4 regions of the Mesorhizobium sp. M0243 genome follow, and region 3 is predicted to be linked to each of the others. Evidence: riboswitches for the same ligand, from Rfam matches in the RefSeq annotation. Region 3 holds a riboswitch; each other region holds the start of a gene.
The links. A riboswitch is a leader RNA that binds a small molecule or an ion and turns the genes downstream of it on or off. The one in region 3 is predicted to bind cobalamin.
Positions count from the first base shown of each region.

Region 1: another riboswitch for cobalamin. It lies ahead of NKJ11_RS23725 (aromatic ring-hydroxylating oxygenase subunit alpha); the one in region 3 lies ahead of NKJ11_RS26730 (DUF1636 family protein).
Region 2: another riboswitch for cobalamin. It lies ahead of bluB (5,6-dimethylbenzimidazole synthase); the one in region 3 lies ahead of NKJ11_RS26730 (DUF1636 family protein).
Region 4: another riboswitch for cobalamin. It lies ahead of metE (5-methyltetrahydropteroyltriglutamate--homocysteine S-methyltransferase); the one in region 3 lies ahead of NKJ11_RS26730 (DUF1636 family protein).

Region 1 is NZ_JAMYSF010000020.1:119,925-124,133, reverse strand. It holds gene NKJ11_RS23740 (DUF680 domain-containing protein) at 13-249, opposite strand; gene NKJ11_RS23735 (DUF680 domain-containing protein) at 318-518, opposite strand; gene NKJ11_RS23730 (DUF680 domain-containing protein) at 590-787, opposite strand; cobalamin riboswitch at 1,295-1,496, shown strand; gene NKJ11_RS23725 (aromatic ring-hydroxylating oxygenase subunit alpha) at 1,612-2,859, shown strand; gene NKJ11_RS23720 (FAD-binding oxidoreductase) at 2,885-3,985, shown strand; gene NKJ11_RS23715 (PqqD family protein) at 4,115-4,209, shown strand, end outside.
Region 2 is NZ_JAMYSF010000002.1:80,636-84,844, forward strand. It holds gene NKJ11_RS02450 (exodeoxyribonuclease VII small subunit) at 35-286, opposite strand; gene NKJ11_RS02455 (histone deacetylase family protein) at 290-1,216, opposite strand; cobalamin riboswitch at 1,338-1,517, shown strand; partial or broken gene bluB (5,6-dimethylbenzimidazole synthase) at 1,629-2,246, shown strand; gene NKJ11_RS02465 (hypothetical protein) at 2,369-3,352, opposite strand; gene NKJ11_RS02470 (TetR/AcrR family transcriptional regulator) at 3,637-4,209, opposite strand, start outside.
Region 3 is NZ_JAMYSF010000026.1:68,165-72,373, forward strand. It holds gene NKJ11_RS26720 (cobaltochelatase subunit CobN) at 1-1,057, opposite strand, end outside; gene cobW (cobalamin biosynthesis protein CobW) at 1,076-2,128, opposite strand; gene NKJ11_RS26730 (DUF1636 family protein) at 2,131-2,559, opposite strand; cobalamin riboswitch at 2,598-2,801, opposite strand; gene NKJ11_RS26735 (hypothetical protein) at 2,847-3,143, opposite strand; gene NKJ11_RS26740 (DUF6348 family protein) at 3,173-3,850, opposite strand; gene NKJ11_RS26745 (winged helix-turn-helix domain-containing protein) at 3,902-4,209, opposite strand, start outside.
Region 4 is NZ_JAMYSF010000014.1:68,818-73,026, reverse strand. It holds gene metE (5-methyltetrahydropteroyltriglutamate--homocysteine S-methyltransferase) at 67-2,418, opposite strand; cobalamin riboswitch at 2,514-2,715, opposite strand; gene NKJ11_RS19170 (alpha,alpha-trehalose-phosphate synthase (UDP-forming)) at 3,284-4,209, opposite strand, start outside.

The DNA.
Region 1 (4,209 bases), on a different contig from region 3:
CAGCTTCGGCTGTTAACGGCCGAAGAGGTTCCGGTCGCTGCCCTGAGGGGCGGACTTCTCCACGTCGCCCGACGAATTGAGCAGCTTCTCGACGAGGCCACCGCTGTTGCGGACCGAGCTCGTATGCGCGCTGTCAACCGAAGTAACCGCAGGCTGATTGGCGCCGTTGGAGCCAAAGTTGTCGCTGCCGGCGAACGCGCTGCCGGTGATGGCCAGAACGGCGGCGGCAGCAATAAGGATCTTGTTCATTTTAATCTCCTGAATTCTGGATTTCGCCAGGACGGCAGACACAGCTGCCGTCGCTTGCGAATTGGTTATTAGCGACCGAAGAGGTTACGGTCGCTGCCCTGAGCGGGCGTCTGGGCAGTCGATTCCGCGGTCTTGGTGGAAGCCGTGTACGACTGGTCCACCGTGGCGGCAGGCTGGTTGGAGCCGTTCGAACCGTAGTTGTCGCTGCCGGCGAAAGCGCTGCCGGAGATGGCCAGAACGGCGGCGGCAGCAATGAGGATCTTGTTCATCTTAAATACTCCTGAATGTCTGAATTTCGCCAGGGCGGCGGGCGAGCCCGCCGTCGACTGGGAATCGGCTGTTAGTTGTTGCCGAAGAGGTTGCGGTCAGCACCCTGGGCAGGCGCCTGAGCAGCCGGTTCCGACTTCTTGGTCGAAGCGGTGTACGAGCTGTCGACAGCAGTGGCTGCCGCGGCGTTCGAACCGTAGTGGTCGCTACCAGCGAAGGCGCTGCCGGAAATGGCCAGAAGGGCTGCGGCAGTGAGAATGATCTTTTTCATTTTTGTACTCCAGTATCGTCTTTTTCCGTCCGTCTAGCGGCGTGTCTTGGAAATGAAATCGCGTCGTTCGGACAGCCCCGATGTGGGAGGGCAACCCCGCCTTTTCCAATCACGAAGTTGTTCCGTGTGGACCATGAATCCACACCTTGAAATTGTGCCAAGGGAATCTACGGGTATATTTTTCTTCTTTAAATCAGCATGTTAAGTGTAACCGCTGGATGGATCACTGACTGTTTCAGAGGCCCAGCGTTCACACCGTCCTGCACGCACCGTCAACAGAAACGAACCGTTCGGTTCGATTTTAGATCGAGCTAATAGTCACTTTTCGAAACCGTTAACCTTTTTTGACCCCGCCAAGGGGTCCGATTCGGGGATATCGCAGCCGGCAAAATGGTCATCCGGGAGGTGGATTTCAGCCCGCGACGGTCTGCGGGAACGTTCGCATGCCGTGTCGCGCCGCATGGATACGATGTCGTTTTCATGCCGACGGCGCGCCCCCGATCGTGGTTAGATCATACCATCTCAGGTGCCGCTTCGTGACGACGAGGCGGAGAATTGGGAAGCCGGTCAGAATCCGGCGCTGCCCCCGCAACGGTGGTGGAGTTCAAGTCGCAACGGGAGACCACTGGGCAACTGCCTGGGAAGGTGTCGCGATGGTCCGCAAGGACAACTCCAGAGCCCGGAAACCAGCCCGAGATTGTTAGACTCGACTGATCGCGGTGGGCGGTCAAGAGGTGGATAGCGCATGTCTGGCACCTAGCCGGCCTGCGTTTCAATCCTTCCTCCATCACCACCAGTTCAGTCCTTAGAAACGAGGACAGGACATGGATACCCGCAACGACATGCTGAGGCTCTTGAACAGCCGCCGGCAAGGCTTTTCACTGGAGCAGCCCTTCTACACCGATCCAGACTACTTCAAGCTCGACATGGAGTTGATCTGGTATCGCGACTGGCTGTTCATCGGCCATGATTGCGAACTGCCGAAGCCGGGCAGCTACATCACCGTGCAGATCGGCGACTACCCGGTCGTCCTTGTCCGCGACCAGCACGGCAAGATCAACGCCTTCCACAATTCCTGCCGCCATCGCGGCAGCCGCGTGTGCAACGCGGAAAAGGGTACGGCGGCAAAGCTCGTCTGCCCGTATCATCAGTGGACCTATGAGCTGGACGGCCGCCTGCTGTTTGCCCGCCAGATGGCCGACGGTTTCGACAAGAGTGATTTCGGCCTGAAGCCGGTCGCCTGCGAGAGCGTCGGCGGCTACATCTTCATCTGTCTGGCCAAGGAGCCGGCGGATTTCGCGCCGATGCGGGCGATGATCGAACCCTATCTTTTGCCGCACCGGTTGCGTGAAGCAAAGATCGCCTTCGAGAGCACGATCGTCGAGAAGGGCAACTGGAAGCTGGTCTGGGAAAACAACCGCGAGTGCTATCACTGCGCCGCCAATCATCCTGAGCTGTGCAAGACCTTCCCCGAGGCTCCGACCGTGACCGGCGTCAATGGCGCCGACAGCGACCCTGAAATGGTCGCGCACTGGGCCAAATGCGAGGCATCAGGCCTGCCGAGCAAATTCCGCATCGATCCGGCAGGGCAGTACCGCGCCACCCGCGCGCCGCTGCTGCGCGATGCCGTCAGCTACACCATGACGGGAAAACGGGCGGTCCAGAAGAACCTGTCCGACAGCGTTCCAACCGACCGCATCGGCTCCTTGCTGCTTTATCATTATCCGACAACCTGGAACCATATCCTCGGCGACCATGCCGTTACCTTCCGTGTGCTGCCGATCAGTGCCACGGAAACCGCGGTGACGACAAAATGGCTCGTCCACAAGGATGCGGTCGAAGGGGTCGACTACGACCTCGCTGAGCTCACCCATGTCTGGACCGAGACCAACGACCAGGACCGCCGCATCGTCGAGGAAAACGCCTTCGGCATCCTGTCGCCGGCCTACGAACCAGGCCCCTATTCGGAGCTGCATGAGGGCGGCGTGATCCAGTTCGTCGAGTGGTACGCGTCGTTCATCGGACCGCGCCTTGCCGAAGGCGACCGGCCGGCCCTGCGCAGTGTCGCCTAGCCCAGGGGACAAGAGGATGAATGCGATGACGGACCTTGGCCTCTATCGCCATCTCGACCAGATGACGCCCTGGAACGACAGGCTGCAGGTGCTGGAAGTGATCGGCGTCAGTGACGAAGCGCCTGACGTGAAGACCTTCACCTTCCGCTCCGACAACCAGACCTGGTTCCGTTACAAGCCCGGCCAGTTCGTGACGCTGGAACTGCCGACATCGGACGGGCCGCTGATGCGCACCTACACGCTGTCGTCCTCGCCGTCGCGGCCGTTCTCGATCGCGGTGACGGTCAAGGCGCAGGCGGGCAGTACCGGTACGCGCTGGATGTTCGACCATCTGACGCCCGGTTCGCACGTCAAGGCCTATGGGCCGACCGGCGACTTCTCGCTGCACAGCCACCCGGCGGCCAAATATCTGTTCATTTCGGCCGGCTCCGGCGTGACGCCGATGATGTCGATGCTGCGTTGGCTGAATGACTGTGCGCCATGGACAGATGTCGGCTTCGTCAACTGTGCGCGCCGCCCGGAAGAGATCATTTTCCGCAAGGAACTCGAGCTGCTCGGCAGCCGCATGCCCGGCCTGTCGCTCGGCTTCATGATCGAGGAACGGTCGAGCCGCGAGGGCTGGTTCGGCCATATGGGCCGCATCGACGCGATCCGGCTGCCATTGCTGGCGCCCGATTTCCGTGAGCGCGAGATCTTCTGCTGCGGCCCCGATCCCTTCATGCGCGCCGTGCGCGGCATGCTGGAAGCCGCCGGCTTCGACATGGCGAAATACCATCAGGAAAGCTTCGCGGCGCCTGCCGTGGAGGAGATCCCGGCGCCGTTCTCGCCGCCGGCGGAAGACGGCGCCGCTGCTGCTGTCGAGGCCGTGACACCAATCCGGTTCTCGCTTTCCGATGTCGATGCCGAATGCGTCGCCGGCCAGACCGTGCTGCAGACGGCACGCGCCTCTGGGGTGCGGATTCCCGCCGCCTGCGAGTTCGGCCTGTGCGGCACCTGCAAGGTGAGGAAGGTCGCGGGCGACGTCGAGATGAGTCACAATGGCGGCATCCTCGATCACGAAATCGAGGACGGCTTTATCCTCGCCTGTTGCTCGAAGCCGCTTTCGGCGCTTGAAATCGAAGCGTGACCGGCTGCGCTCGCCCGGAGCCTGCGCCATCTTGCCAAAAACCCTGCAAATGGTTAGACGCCTGCAACGGTGGGGTTGACCGTAAGGCCCGAAGATCATCTCCGCGGCCTGCTCGGCGGGGGAGCAAATATGCGACAATCCGGCATCTATGCCATTGCCAGCAAGGATATCGTCTTTGAATCCTTCGACGGCGAAGCCGTCGTTCTTGACCTGACCACGGGCAA
Region 2 (4,209 bases), on a different contig from region 3:
ACCGGTGAGGCGAGGCCATCGTTCGGACCGAGCCTCAATCCGCGTCGAGTGGCTCCGTTCCAACCGGCTTGCCGTCGCGCGACAGCCTGATCTTCTCGACCTTGTCCTCGGCGGCCTTCAGCAGCCGGTCGCAATGCGCCTTCAGCGCCTCACCACGCTCATAGATCTTGATCGACTGGTCGAGCGGCACGTCGCCACGCTCCAGATCATCGACGATCTTCTCCAGCGCATCGAGTGCCTGCTCGAAGCTCATCGCCTTGACGTCTTCGTTGGTCTCATCGGCCATCATTCATCCTTTCATCAGTCGCCCGACATGGGCGGCGACCGAAAATGCCAATCCCTGCAGATCGTAGCCGCCCTCGAGCAGGCTGACGAGCCGGTTGCCGCTGTGGCGTGCCGCGCGCTGCATCAGCTGGCCGGTCGCCCAGTCGAAATCATCCTCGGTCAGATTGATCTCGGCCAGCGGATCGCGGTGGTGCGCGTCGAACCCCGCCGAAATGATGATCAGGTCGGGCGCGAAATTGTCGAGCGCGGGCAGGACGCGCGACAGGAAGGCATCGCGAAACACTTCGCTGCCGGTCTGCGGCGCCAGCGGTGCGTTGACGATGTTGCCGGCGCCCGTTTCGGTCTTCGCTCCGGTGCCGGGATAAAGCGGCATCTGGTGTGTCGAGCAATAGAGCACCGACGGATCGTCCCAGAAAATATCCTGCGTGCCATTGCCGTGATGCACGTCCCAGTCGACGACGGCAACGCGCTCGACACCGTGTTTCTTCTGCGCATAACGCGCCGCGATCGCCGCCGTGTTGAACAGGCAAAAGCCCATCGCCGTGGTCTTTTCGGCATGATGGCCGGGCGGCCGGGCGGCGACGAAGACGTTGTCGGCGCGGCCCGAAAAGACATCATCGACGGCGGCGTTGGCGGCGCCGATCGCGGTGATCGCCGCTTGCCAGCTCTTCGGGCTGGCAGTGGTGTCGGCATCGATGCGGGCAATCCCCTCGTCGGGGATGGCGGCGCGCACGCGGGCGACGAAATCGGCGGGATGCGCGTAGAGGATGGTGGCCTCGTCGCCTTCCGGCGCCTGAATACGATCGAGCCCGGCAAAGGCTTCGTCGTCGAGCACGCGCTCGATGGCGCGTAAGCGGTCGGGCCGCTCGGGATGTCCGGGCGGCGTGAGATGCTCGAGGAAGATCGGATGGGTGTAGAGACGGGTGGTCATCGTCCTAATCTAGTGACCCGGATCGACAAAGGCCATGCACGGGCGGCCGATGACTGGGGAAAATCGCGACTGCGTCCATTCGCGTCGCCGCAGGCATTGGCCCCGCGGGCGCTTCGGCGTAAGGTCCCTGGTACTGCCTGGTGCCCGCCGCAAGCGGGAGAATCGGGAACACGGTTGAATTCCGTGGCGTGCCCAACGCTGTGAGGGGGACCGCGCCGGTAAATGCCACTGTCGATGACGGGAAGGCACCGGACGCGGGTTGATCCCGAGCCAGAAGACCGGCCTGGCAGGCATTGTCATCCGCGTGGTCAGGCGGATGGCATCAGAGCGACGTGCGTCTACTTGGACGCACAAAGTACGCTCTGTCAGTTTTGAATCTGCAATCGCAAGGGGACAAGCGATGCCGGAACACATGACCGCTGCCATTGACGATGGATTTGACCAGAATGCGCGCGATGCGGTCTACCGCGCCATGTTCACGCGGCGTGACGTGCGCAGCCATTTCCTGCCCACCGCGATCGATGACGACGTGCTGGCACGGCTGCTGCTTGCCGCCCATCACGCGCCATCGGTCGGCTTCATGCAGCCATGGAATTTCATTGTCATTCGCGATGTCAAACGACGGGCGGAGGTGCGCGACCTGTTCCTGGCCGCGCGAGAACAGGAACTGCCGGCGATCGAGGCGGAAAAACAGGCGCTGTACCGCAAGCTCAAGCTGGAAGGCATCTGCGAGAGCGCGCTCAACATCTGCATCACCTGCGACCGGCAGCGCTCGAAGGGTTCGCCGCTGGGACGCTGGCACAATCCGGAGATGGATCTCTACAGCACCGTCTGCGCGGTGCAGAATTTCTGGCTGGCCGCGCGTGCCGAGGGCGTTGGCGTCGGCTGGGTGAGCATCATCGAGGCTGAGGCGCTGAAGCGGCTGTTGGCCATTCCGGATCACGTAACGCCGGTCGCCTATCTCTGCGTCGGCCGTGTTTCCGAGTTCGCTCCCAAACCGGACCTTGAAACGCATGGCTGGGGACGGCGGCTGCCGCTGCCGGAGCTGATCATGAGCGAGACCTTTTCCGGGCAAGGCGAGACACAGCTCAAATCCACCGTGGCGCGCCTCAACACCGTTCCTGCCTCACCAGACACCATCCGCCCAGCCGATCAGGGTGTGGCGCCGGCCGTAGCCCAGCGCGAACCGCCGAAGGAGGCCAGCGCCTTGTCCTTGAGCTCCCTGAACTTCGACGATGCCTCGGCCAGCCGGGCGTCCCAGGCCGGATCGGGCACCTGGCCCGCGATGGTCTTGAAATAGACCTGCATCAGGCAGGCGATGGCGAAAGGCTCGATGAACGCCGCCTTGAATGCCCAGGCGAAGACGATGGCGAGCACAAAAGCCCAGCCGGCGAGCTGGCCAGGCATCAGGAACAGAATCGCACCGGCAGGTGCCAGCATCATCAGAAAGATGATGAACGACATGCCCCACATGATGACCGCCAGCCAGACGGCGTTCTTGACCATGACCTTGCCGTTCTGAGTATAGAGCACTACGCCTTGGCGCGCCGTCTCGAAGGGCGGGGCTGAATTGATGCGGATGTTGTAGCCGAGGATGATCTCGTCGACATAGGTCAGCGACAGGCGGATCACCGTGTTGATGAAGGAGACCAGGCCGCTCAGGCCTGGTATCGGCAGGAAGGCGGCGATACCGCCGAGCAGGCCGGTGATGGCATGGATGGCACCCTTGACGAGTCGGTCGACGACGAAAAGGATGTTGGCTTCGGCAAAACGCTGGGTGACGACATCCCTGGCGTAGGCGATCTGGTCCTGACCGCCGGGAATGTCGCGGCCGTCGATCAGATGAACCATGACGGCGATGTGGCCGGCCTTGACGACATAGAGGATGTATTCGCGGATCCAGTAGACGGCGATCGAGACGACGCCGAAACCGACCACGCCGCCCCACAGGGCAAACGACAGCGGCCCGTCGGGATCGGTGGAGATATGGCCAACGCCATAGCCGACGGAGGCGCCGGTGCCGGTTGCCATAATATAGGCCAGCGTGATGCCGAAATAGACGATCATGCGAAAGACGATGAACGGCCAGGTCCGCATCATGATGGACACCGACCGGCCGATCTCGAAATCCCACATGTGTCCCGAATCTCCGCCTCAGAGATGGTGGAAGAGGATGGACTCAACCCGGCGATTGTCAATTGCGGCCCTGACGCCAAAGGGCGACGAATTCGGGGTAACGGGTTGGTTCGGAGCCCGCCAGCGCGTTGGCTGACGGGGCATCAAACGAAAAACCCGCCTGTGCGGCCGGTCACTGGCGCAAATCAGCACCATGGACGAATATATACCTTAGCTGAGGGCATGGTGTCAAGAAAAAATTCCTATCGTGAACAGCTGCCGGCACGAAAGCTCCGGTGAGAACTTCAATTCGACTGCGGATCCGGCTTCTTCAGCAGGCCTTCAAGCAGTTGCTTGAACGCCGTCACCACCTTCTTCGACGTCGTTTCGGGGTCGTTCGAATTGGCGATCCGTTGCGCTGCCTGGCTGCTCGCTCCGATGATCAGTCGCGAGGCGGTCTCGGGGTCGAGGCTGGAGACAACGACCCCCTCCTCCTGCAGCGCGGTCAGATGGTCGGTCATTGAAGCGATGCACGCACTGGCATTCGGCCATTGCGCTGGATCCCCCAGCACGGCCGGGCCATCGCGGAACATGATGCGCTGGATTTCCGGCTCCAGCGCCATCTCGATATAGGTCGAGCACTCGTCGACGAAATGTTGCCAGCGGGTCGGTGCTCTCGACGCGACCTCATTGATGCGCGCCGCCATCTCGCCGTCAATCTGGGCTATGACCGCCTGCAACAGCCCCTTCTTGTCGCCGAAATGATGATAGAGCGCACCGCGCGTCAGCCCGGCCGAAGCGGTGAAATCATCCATCGAGGCTTCCGCATAGCCTGTTGTGCCGAAGGCATGACGGGCCGCCGCAATAAGCTTTGCGCG
Region 3 (4,209 bases):
GGAAGACGGGCACGCCGGCGCGGTCGAACAGGGTCTCATTGCCGGGTTCGGCGCCGGACGCGAAAGCGGTCGCGGTGATGATGGCGGCGGGTTTCAGCGAGGCGAGTGCTGTTTCCACGAAGGCCAGGGATGCGGGGTCCTTGAGGCTGGAGACGAAGATTGGGACCGGATTGATGCCGCGCTGGCGGAGCGCTTCGAAAAGCGCATCGATGGGCGCGACATCGGCGGCCAATAGCATCGAGCGATAGAACAGGATGGGGATGATAGGAGCGTTGACGTTGTCAGCGTCGAGTTCCTTCACACCCCCCTCTGTCCTGCCGGACATCTCCCCCGCAAGGGGGGAGATTGCGCTGTCATTGGAGATTTCGCCAATTGTCGAGGTTGCGGACGCGTCAGCTTCTAATGAAACGGGAAAAGAGCCGGCTTTGATGCAGTCCGATCTCCCCCCTTGCGGGGGAGATGTCCGGCAGGACAGAGGGGGGTGTGAAGGATCACCAACGACCCCAAGTCCTGGCTCATAAAACCCGGCTTTCGGCACTGGAACCGGCTCTGCTACGTCCGCATCCGATCCAGCCAGCCCCGCCAATCTCCGCACCAGCGCGCTCATATTCGCCGGGCCGCCCTCGCGGAAATAGTCGAGCAGGCCATCGAGCTCCTCGCGCGGCAGCGTCGAGGCTTCGATCAGGCGCAGATCCTCGTCGCGGCATTCGCCGGGCAGCAGCGCCAGCTTTATGCCGTGTGCGCGAGCGGTCGAGGCAAGCTGGTCGCAGCCGTAGCGCCACCAGTCGTAGCCGCCGAGGATGCGCACGAGGATGACCTTGGCGTGGCGGGCGACGCTGTCGACCCAGAGGTCGACGGACATGGGATGGCGCAGGTCACGCAGGGCAGCCAGCCGCATCGAGGGCAGGCGGCCGGCATCGGCCTTCCAGGCTGCCGCCAGTCCGGCGAGGTCGCTGTCGGTGAAGGACAGGGCCACGATATCCGCCGGCGTCTGCCGCAGATCGACCGGCTCGGCGAGGTCGTCGAGCGAGGCGGATGTCGTGGTGAGGATGTGCATCGCAACCCGTGTCCGAGATCAGCCGGCGAGTATACGCTCGATCGCCGGGCGGTTCAGCCCCTTCAGGCCGATGACGACGAGACGCGAGCGGCGGTCGTCCTGCGCGGTCCAGGCGCGGTCATAGTAATGATTGACGCGCGGCCCGACGGCCTGCAGCAAGAGCCGCATCGGCTTGCCACCGACCTCGACGAAGCCTTTTACACGCAGCACGTTTTCTTCTTCGGCGACTGTGGCGACACGCTTTGCCAGTTCATCGGGATTGGCGATCGAGGCAATGTCGACAATGAACGTGTCGAAGTCGTCATGCTCATGGTCGAATGCGCCGTCATGGTGGGACTTGCGGTTTTCGATGTCGTCCTCGACGGCGAGACCGAGCCCGAGCAGCACGGAGGGATCGACCTTGCCATGCGACGTCGGCACGATCTTCACGGCGCGGGCGGAGTGTTCGCCAATGATGGCGTTGGCGCGGGCGGTGCCGGCGGCGTCCATCAGGTCGCTTTTCGACAGGATGATCAGGTCGGCGCAGGCGATCTGATCCTCGAACACTTCTTCCACCGGATCGTCATGGTCGAGCGTCTCGTCCCCGGCGCGCTGCGCCTGCAAAGCATCCATGTCGTTGGCGACGCGGCCTTCGGCCAATGCCGGCCCGTCGACCACGGCGATGACGCCGTCGACTGTGACGCGGCTCTTTACGCTCGGCCATTGAAACGCCTGGACCAGCGGCTTGGGCAGCGCCAGGCCCGAAGTCTCGATCAGGATGTGGTCGACCCTCGGCGTCAGCGCGAGGATCTTGTCGAGCGCCGGGACGAAATCGTCGGCGACGGTGCAGCAGATGCAGCCATTGGCCAGTTCGACGATGTTTTCCTCCGGGCAGGTGTCTATGCCGCAGCCCTTGAGGATCTCGCCATCGATGCCGATGTCGCCGAATTCGTTGACAATGATGGCAATGCGCTTGCCGCCGGCGTTTTCCAGGAGATGGCGGACCAGCGTCGTCTTGCCGGCGCCGAGGAAGCCGGTGACGACGGTGCAGGGAACGCGGGAGAGGTTCGCAGGCGAATCTGGGGCAGTCATGGTCAATCCTTCAGCAGGTCTAAGGGAGGGATGCGGGCAACGAGGCCACGCTTCAGGCTATCGGGGCGGCCGCGCCATGGAATCAGGCCGTCCTTCGAGGTGGCGAAGAGCTTGGCGCCTGTCACGAGGTCGGCGCCGCTGGTCGTGGTCAGGTCGCCGAAGACATAGCTCCAGCACCCGTCGCGCAGGATGGCGGCGCTGAGGCGGCGCTTGCAATTGCCGAGGCATTCGACGCTGCGGATGCGGATGTCGTCGCCGGATGCGGCGCGGCGCGTGTCGTCCGCCAGCAATTCGCCGGCGCGGGGATGAGCGTCGGCGCCGGTCTCATCGCGGCAGGAGGCGCAGACGATGATGGTGACGCCGGCCAAGGCATCATCATGGCCGGACGAAATATCCGCTGTGCCAGCCGAAAAACTGCTGTCGTGGTCCAAGATCGGGCTCCTTGCCCGGAAACCCGCCGGGCGATCGGATTCTAAAGTCGCAGACGGCAGGTCTCCTGGCTCGCGGGTCATCGCCTTGGTAGCCGCCTTCCCGGGAACTCCCCAGTGGCTTTCGGCCTTGGCTCTTCGCTTACAGTTGCGGGGACAGCCGCGGATTTGGGATTTTGCCCCGCACCGCATTCCCTCTTAGCTCTTGCCGTTGCGGGCAAGAGACCATCTGAACCGGATTTAGGCTTTTGCGGGCAGCGGTGTCAACGCAACGCAGGGGCAATCTGAAATCAGGGGCGGGGACGCTTCACTACCACTGACCGCTCTTCGCGAATGCCATCTTCGTTGTTGGGATCAGGAAAAGCTGTAACGAAAGCCGTCAGAAGGATATCTCCATCTTGCCGGTCCAGCCATCCGGCGCTGTCACCCACATCGAAGTAAATGCCATCAACTTTGAAGCCAAATGTGTCTCCAGCAGGTCTAGGGTAGCGTTTTCGGATTGCCTGCGCATGTACGTCCCATGAAAAGGACGAAATCCTATCGAGGCACTCCTGCACCTCTTGGGTCAGCCTGGCTTTGATATCCATTGTTTATCCGCTAGCCTGTGTACGTTGGCTCAATTGTTATCTCCCGGCAACGCAAGGATGACCTGACGCAGCGCCTGGTACCCGTCGCCGTGGTGCCAGTCCTGATCAACGAGGAGCTCTTGACCTTCCGGCCAAGTTTCGTTGTCCAGGAGAATTTCGTTGCCGACCAGTGCTCCGCCATAGCTCGCCAGGAATATCCGGATGAAATGACTGCCAGGGCGAACCTTAGCCGTGAACAGTTTTTCCAAGCGGGCATAAAACGCTGGATATGTCCGGTTGAGAGTGCATTCCACTGCAGCCTGTGTGATCACAGGTCCACCGTAGATCTTCCAGCCAGCATCATTCCGTTGCCAGAATGCAATCTGGGCTTGCATGTTCTCGCAAACATGCTCCGCAAGGCCCTCGATCAGCACATGAAATACACCGATCAGGAATTTTCCGAATGCTTGGAAAATCGCCTGTTCACGCGTGTCGCCCAGTCCAACAAAAGATTCGATGACCGGCTGAGTGCCTAGCAACGGTGAGAAGACGTAGATTTCGAGAACAAGCCTGCGACCCGAGCCTGACGGCTCCTTGTCGAAAACTTGGGCTTCAAAGCGCAGGTCTTCCAGTCCAATCCAGACATCGTTCTGTCCACGGATGGCGCTGATCCCATGCGCAATCAACGCTTCGTGGATCAGGTCGAGAACCTCTTGCGATGCCATCATTGAACCTAGGCCGACAAAACTCCCTCAAACGGCTGCAGCCGACGGCTGATGTCAAGAGCGCCCGTCGCTGATCACGCTCAGCAGCGCCGGACCCAAATCCCCGGCAGGCGTCACTTCGATGCGTTCGAGTCCGAGCCAGCCCTGCATCTGCTTCAATTCCTCGAACAGCTCTGCAGCGGTTTCAGGCGGTGCACCGGGCTCCGCATAGGCCGCATGGACGCGCAGTATGCTGGCCGGACGGTCGGCCTTGAGGTCGACGCGTGCCACGATCCTGTCGCCGAGCAGGAACGGCAGGACATAATAGCCATATTGCCGCTTGTCGGCCGGCGTGTAGATCTCGATGCGGTAGTGGAAATCGA
Region 4 (4,209 bases), on a different contig from region 3:
GGTTTGGCATATTCCCGGCCGACATCCGCCAGTCGGCAACTCCCCACACGGTGAGGAAGAGAAGCCTCACGCCTGCACTTTCTGCCGGAGCGCGCGTGCTGCAGCGACCATGTTCATGAGGGCAGGGCGGACCTCCTCCCATTTGCGTGTTTTGAGGCCACAGTCCGGGTTTATCCACAGTTGGCCGTCGGACAGTCGCTCGCGGGCAAGCATGACTAAGTCCGAGATCTCGCCGGCTTCCGGGACGCGTGGTGAGTGAATATCATAAACGCCGGGACCGATTTCGTTCGGATATTTGGAGCCCGTGAAGGCGTCCAACAGTTCCATCTTCGAGCGCGACGTCTCAATCGAAATGACATCCGCATCCATTTCAGCGATCGCGTGAATGATCTCGTTGAACTCCGAATAGCACATGTGGGTATGAATTTGAGTCGCGTCCTTTACACCCGTTGAAGCGATCCGGAAGCATTCGACAGCCCAGTCGAGATAGACTTTCCAGTCAGATTGGCGCAGTGGCAATCCTTCGCGAAAGGCGGCCTCATCGATCTGGACCATCCTTGCGCCGGACCTTTCGAGATCCGTCACTTCGTCGCGGATGGCGAGCGCGATCTGGCGGCAGGCTTCGGAGCGGGGTACGTCGTCGCGAACAAAAGACCAGTTGAGAATGGTGACTGGGCCTGTGAGCATTCCCTTCACGGGCTTTTCCGTAAGCGACTGGGCGAATTGCCACCAGCGCACTGTCATCGGATTGCGCCTCGATACGTCGCCGAAAATGATGGGGGGACGCACGTAGCGCGACCCATAGCTTTGTACCCAGGCATGCTGGGTGAGCGCGAAGCCGGACAACTGCTCGCCGAAATGCTGTACCATGTCGTTTCGCTCGAACTCACCGTGCACCAGCACGTCCAGCCCGATCTCTTCCTGCCAGCGAATTGCAGCCTCGATCTCCTTCTTCAGGAACGTCTCATAGTCGACATAGCTCAGCTGGCCCTTCGCATGAGCGGCCCGCGCCTTGCGTACCTGCGGCGTCTGCGGGAAGGACCCGATGGTCGTCGTCGGGAACGGCGGCAGCCCGAGTGAGCCGGCTTGGACTCTGGAGCGCTCGCCAAAAGCGCTCTCTCGTCGCTTCGCGCTGTCCTCAATGCTAGCGATCCGCCCCTGAACAAGCGGGTCATGGATCCTCGTGGATGTCACGCGCGTGGCGGCAGCCTCGGCAGACGCTTTCAACGCGCCTGCCACCGCATCCCTGCCTTGGGACAGGGCCCGGGCCAGCAAGACCAGCTCGTCGGTCTTCTGGGCCGCGAAGGCGAGCCACGACCTGATGTCGGCGTCGAGTTCCGTCTCCATGCGCAGGTCGATCGGCACATGCAGCATCGAGCAAGAAGGCGCGATCTCGACGCGGTCCAAGGGCCAGCCGGCGACGATCGGTTTGATGCGGTCGAGAATGGCGGGCAGGTTCGCACGCCAGACGTTGCGGCCATCGATCAAGCCAAGCGAGAGCACCAGATCCTTCGGAGCGAGCCGACCCACCGTTTCCAGCTGCTCGGGAGCGCGCACGAGATCAATATGCAGCCCGGCCAAGGGCAGAGAAACCGCGGTTTCGAGATTGTCTCCCAGCGACCCGAAATACGTAGCCAGCATGATCTTCAGCTCGGGCGCGGCTTTCGACAGCTGGCCATAGGCGAATTCGAACGCAGCTCGTTCGTTCGGGTTCAGATCGAGGACAAGCGCTGGCTCATCGATCTGCACCCAGTCGGCTCCCGACAGCTTCAGCTTCTGCAGGACTTGCTCGTAAACGGGCAGCAGCCGCGGTAGGAGCGCGATGGGACCGAACCCCTCGGCAGGCGATTTCGCCAGCTTGAGGAAGGTGATGGGTCCAAGGATGACTGGGCGTGTGTGAATGCCGAGAGCTTTAGCCTCGAGGAAGTAATCGACCGGCTTCGATGACGAGAGGGCGAACGTCTGATCATCATCGAGTTCCGGCACAATGTAGTGGTAGTTGGTGTCAAACCACTTGGTCATTTCCATCGCGGTTACACCAGGTCCATGAGCCTCCTCCTGGTGACCAGCGTGTCCACAATCCTCCGTCTGACCCTGGTTGCCGCGCGCCATTGCGAAGTAGATGTCAAGTGGGACCTCGCCGCTATTCCAGCCGTAACGGGAGGGAACGGCCCCAACCATGGCTGCGGTGTCGAGCACATGGTCGTAAAGCGAGAAGTCGTTCGACGGGATTTTCGACACGCCGCGATCGCGCTGCTCTTCCCAGCTAGCGGCACGGAGCGCCTTCGACGTCGTGAGAAGGTCGCCAGCGGACGATGTTCCGGACCAGTAGCTTTCAAGCGCGAATTTCAGTTCTCGCCGACGACCGAAGCGCGGCACGCCGAGCGTTGCTACAGGAATTTCCTGAGAGTCAGTCATGTCATACCCCGATGGTTGGGGCGCCGATGACAAGGAAGGCGCTAGCAGGCCGGCACGAACGCCGGCTTGCAGCGGCCACCGAGACACCCCGCCCGTGGACGTAATTCGCCGTGGCAGGTCTCCTGGCTCGCGGGGTCATAGCCTCTACCCGTCTTCCTGAGGGTATTCGCCTCAGTGACATGAGTGGGGTTGGCTCGCCGCTAACAGTTGCGGGGGCAGCGCCGGCATTGTACCGGCTTCCCTCTTAGCTCCGCTGCGGCAGCGCCGCACGCGAGAACCACGACACGCAGACAATCACAGCAGTCCGCTCTTTTGTCAATGACGCATAACGAAATGTTTATGTCGTTATGTGATTTCGCTTTTACGCTTGTCTAACATTGTGAAATATTCAGTCGCCCATTGGCGGCGCTGCTCCGCTGCCACCATTGTCCAACTAATGGATCCCTGTCGGGCTGCGACATCCCTCGCAGGTCGCCGATGAAGGATTTCGGACAAGACTTCAAGCGCGTGACAACGTCATTAGAATGCAGAAGATCGCATTGGTGGCGATGTTTAACGATGCGGCCGCAAGCCGTGCGTGCGTGGTAGAAGCGGTTTTCTCGGAGTGAGCGCCAAACCGTGGTCCGAGGGGAATTGGCACGCCAGTCGTCATCACGGGTGACTAGGCAATCGTGATGACTCCGCTCGGCGGCAAGAGACCACACTGACGGAGCCTGGCTCAAGGGTCTGATGCAAAGCCCGACTGTGGTCCCGATAAGCCGCTTAAGCCGCATTCAGGCGGTCAGGATAAGTATCTCTCTCTCCAAGCGCTCGGCATTGAGGGATGCGCAAATGCAGGCAAAGCTCGCGTGCTTCATATTCTGCATCATACGATCGGCAGGACCCAGTTTTTATCCAGTGCACGCGTCAGCGCGGTGTGCAATTCTGGCTCGGTCCGATACGAAGGCATTTGGGCCTCGCTGATCCAGCCCAAGCCAACATAGTGGAAGTGATCCGCAGGGACCGTAACCCGGCTGCTGTCCAGTTGCCGAACGAAGTCCGCTGACCAATGGTGGATCGTATACGCTTCAAGTTTGTCCATCATCCTCCGCCAGCGTTGGATGCGTTCTTCGCGCGGCATGCTGGCCGCTCTTGAGATCGCGGTAGCTATCTCGTCGGAGAGCCTCGGATTTACCAGCAGGGCGTCCTCGCCGAAGTCTTCGGCCGCGCCGGCAAACTTCGATAACACCAGAACGCCAGGGTCGCTCGGATCTTGTGCAGCAATGTATTCTTTCGCCACAAGATTCATGCCATCGCGCAACGGCGTCACAACGCAAACACGCGCGGCTCTGTAAAGACCCGCTATCTCAGCTTGGGTGAACGACCTGTTCTCATAGATAATCGGCATCCACTCGTCCGTGCCATGCCGGTTGTTGACTTGATTGACGAGTCTTTCGACGTCGCGCCGATATTCGCTGTACGCTTGGATGTCGCCACGTGAGGGAGTTGCGATTTGCAAGAGCGAGACACGTTGCGGCTCGACTGCCAGCAGATCGAAAGCTTTAATCCGATTGTCGATGCCCTTGGTGTAGTCGAGCCGATCGACGCCGATAACTAGCTTTGCTCCGCCAAGTTTCAACTGCGAAATGTAGGCTTTCTGCGCCTCAAGCGAATCTGCGGCACACTGTTCGAATTGCTTCGGATCGATACCTATAGGAAAATTTTGGCATTGCGTCTGGCCATGGTCCGAGAAAACGACCCCGTTCTTGCTCTCCAGCCCCAAATGAGATTGGACACAGGCGAGGAAATTGC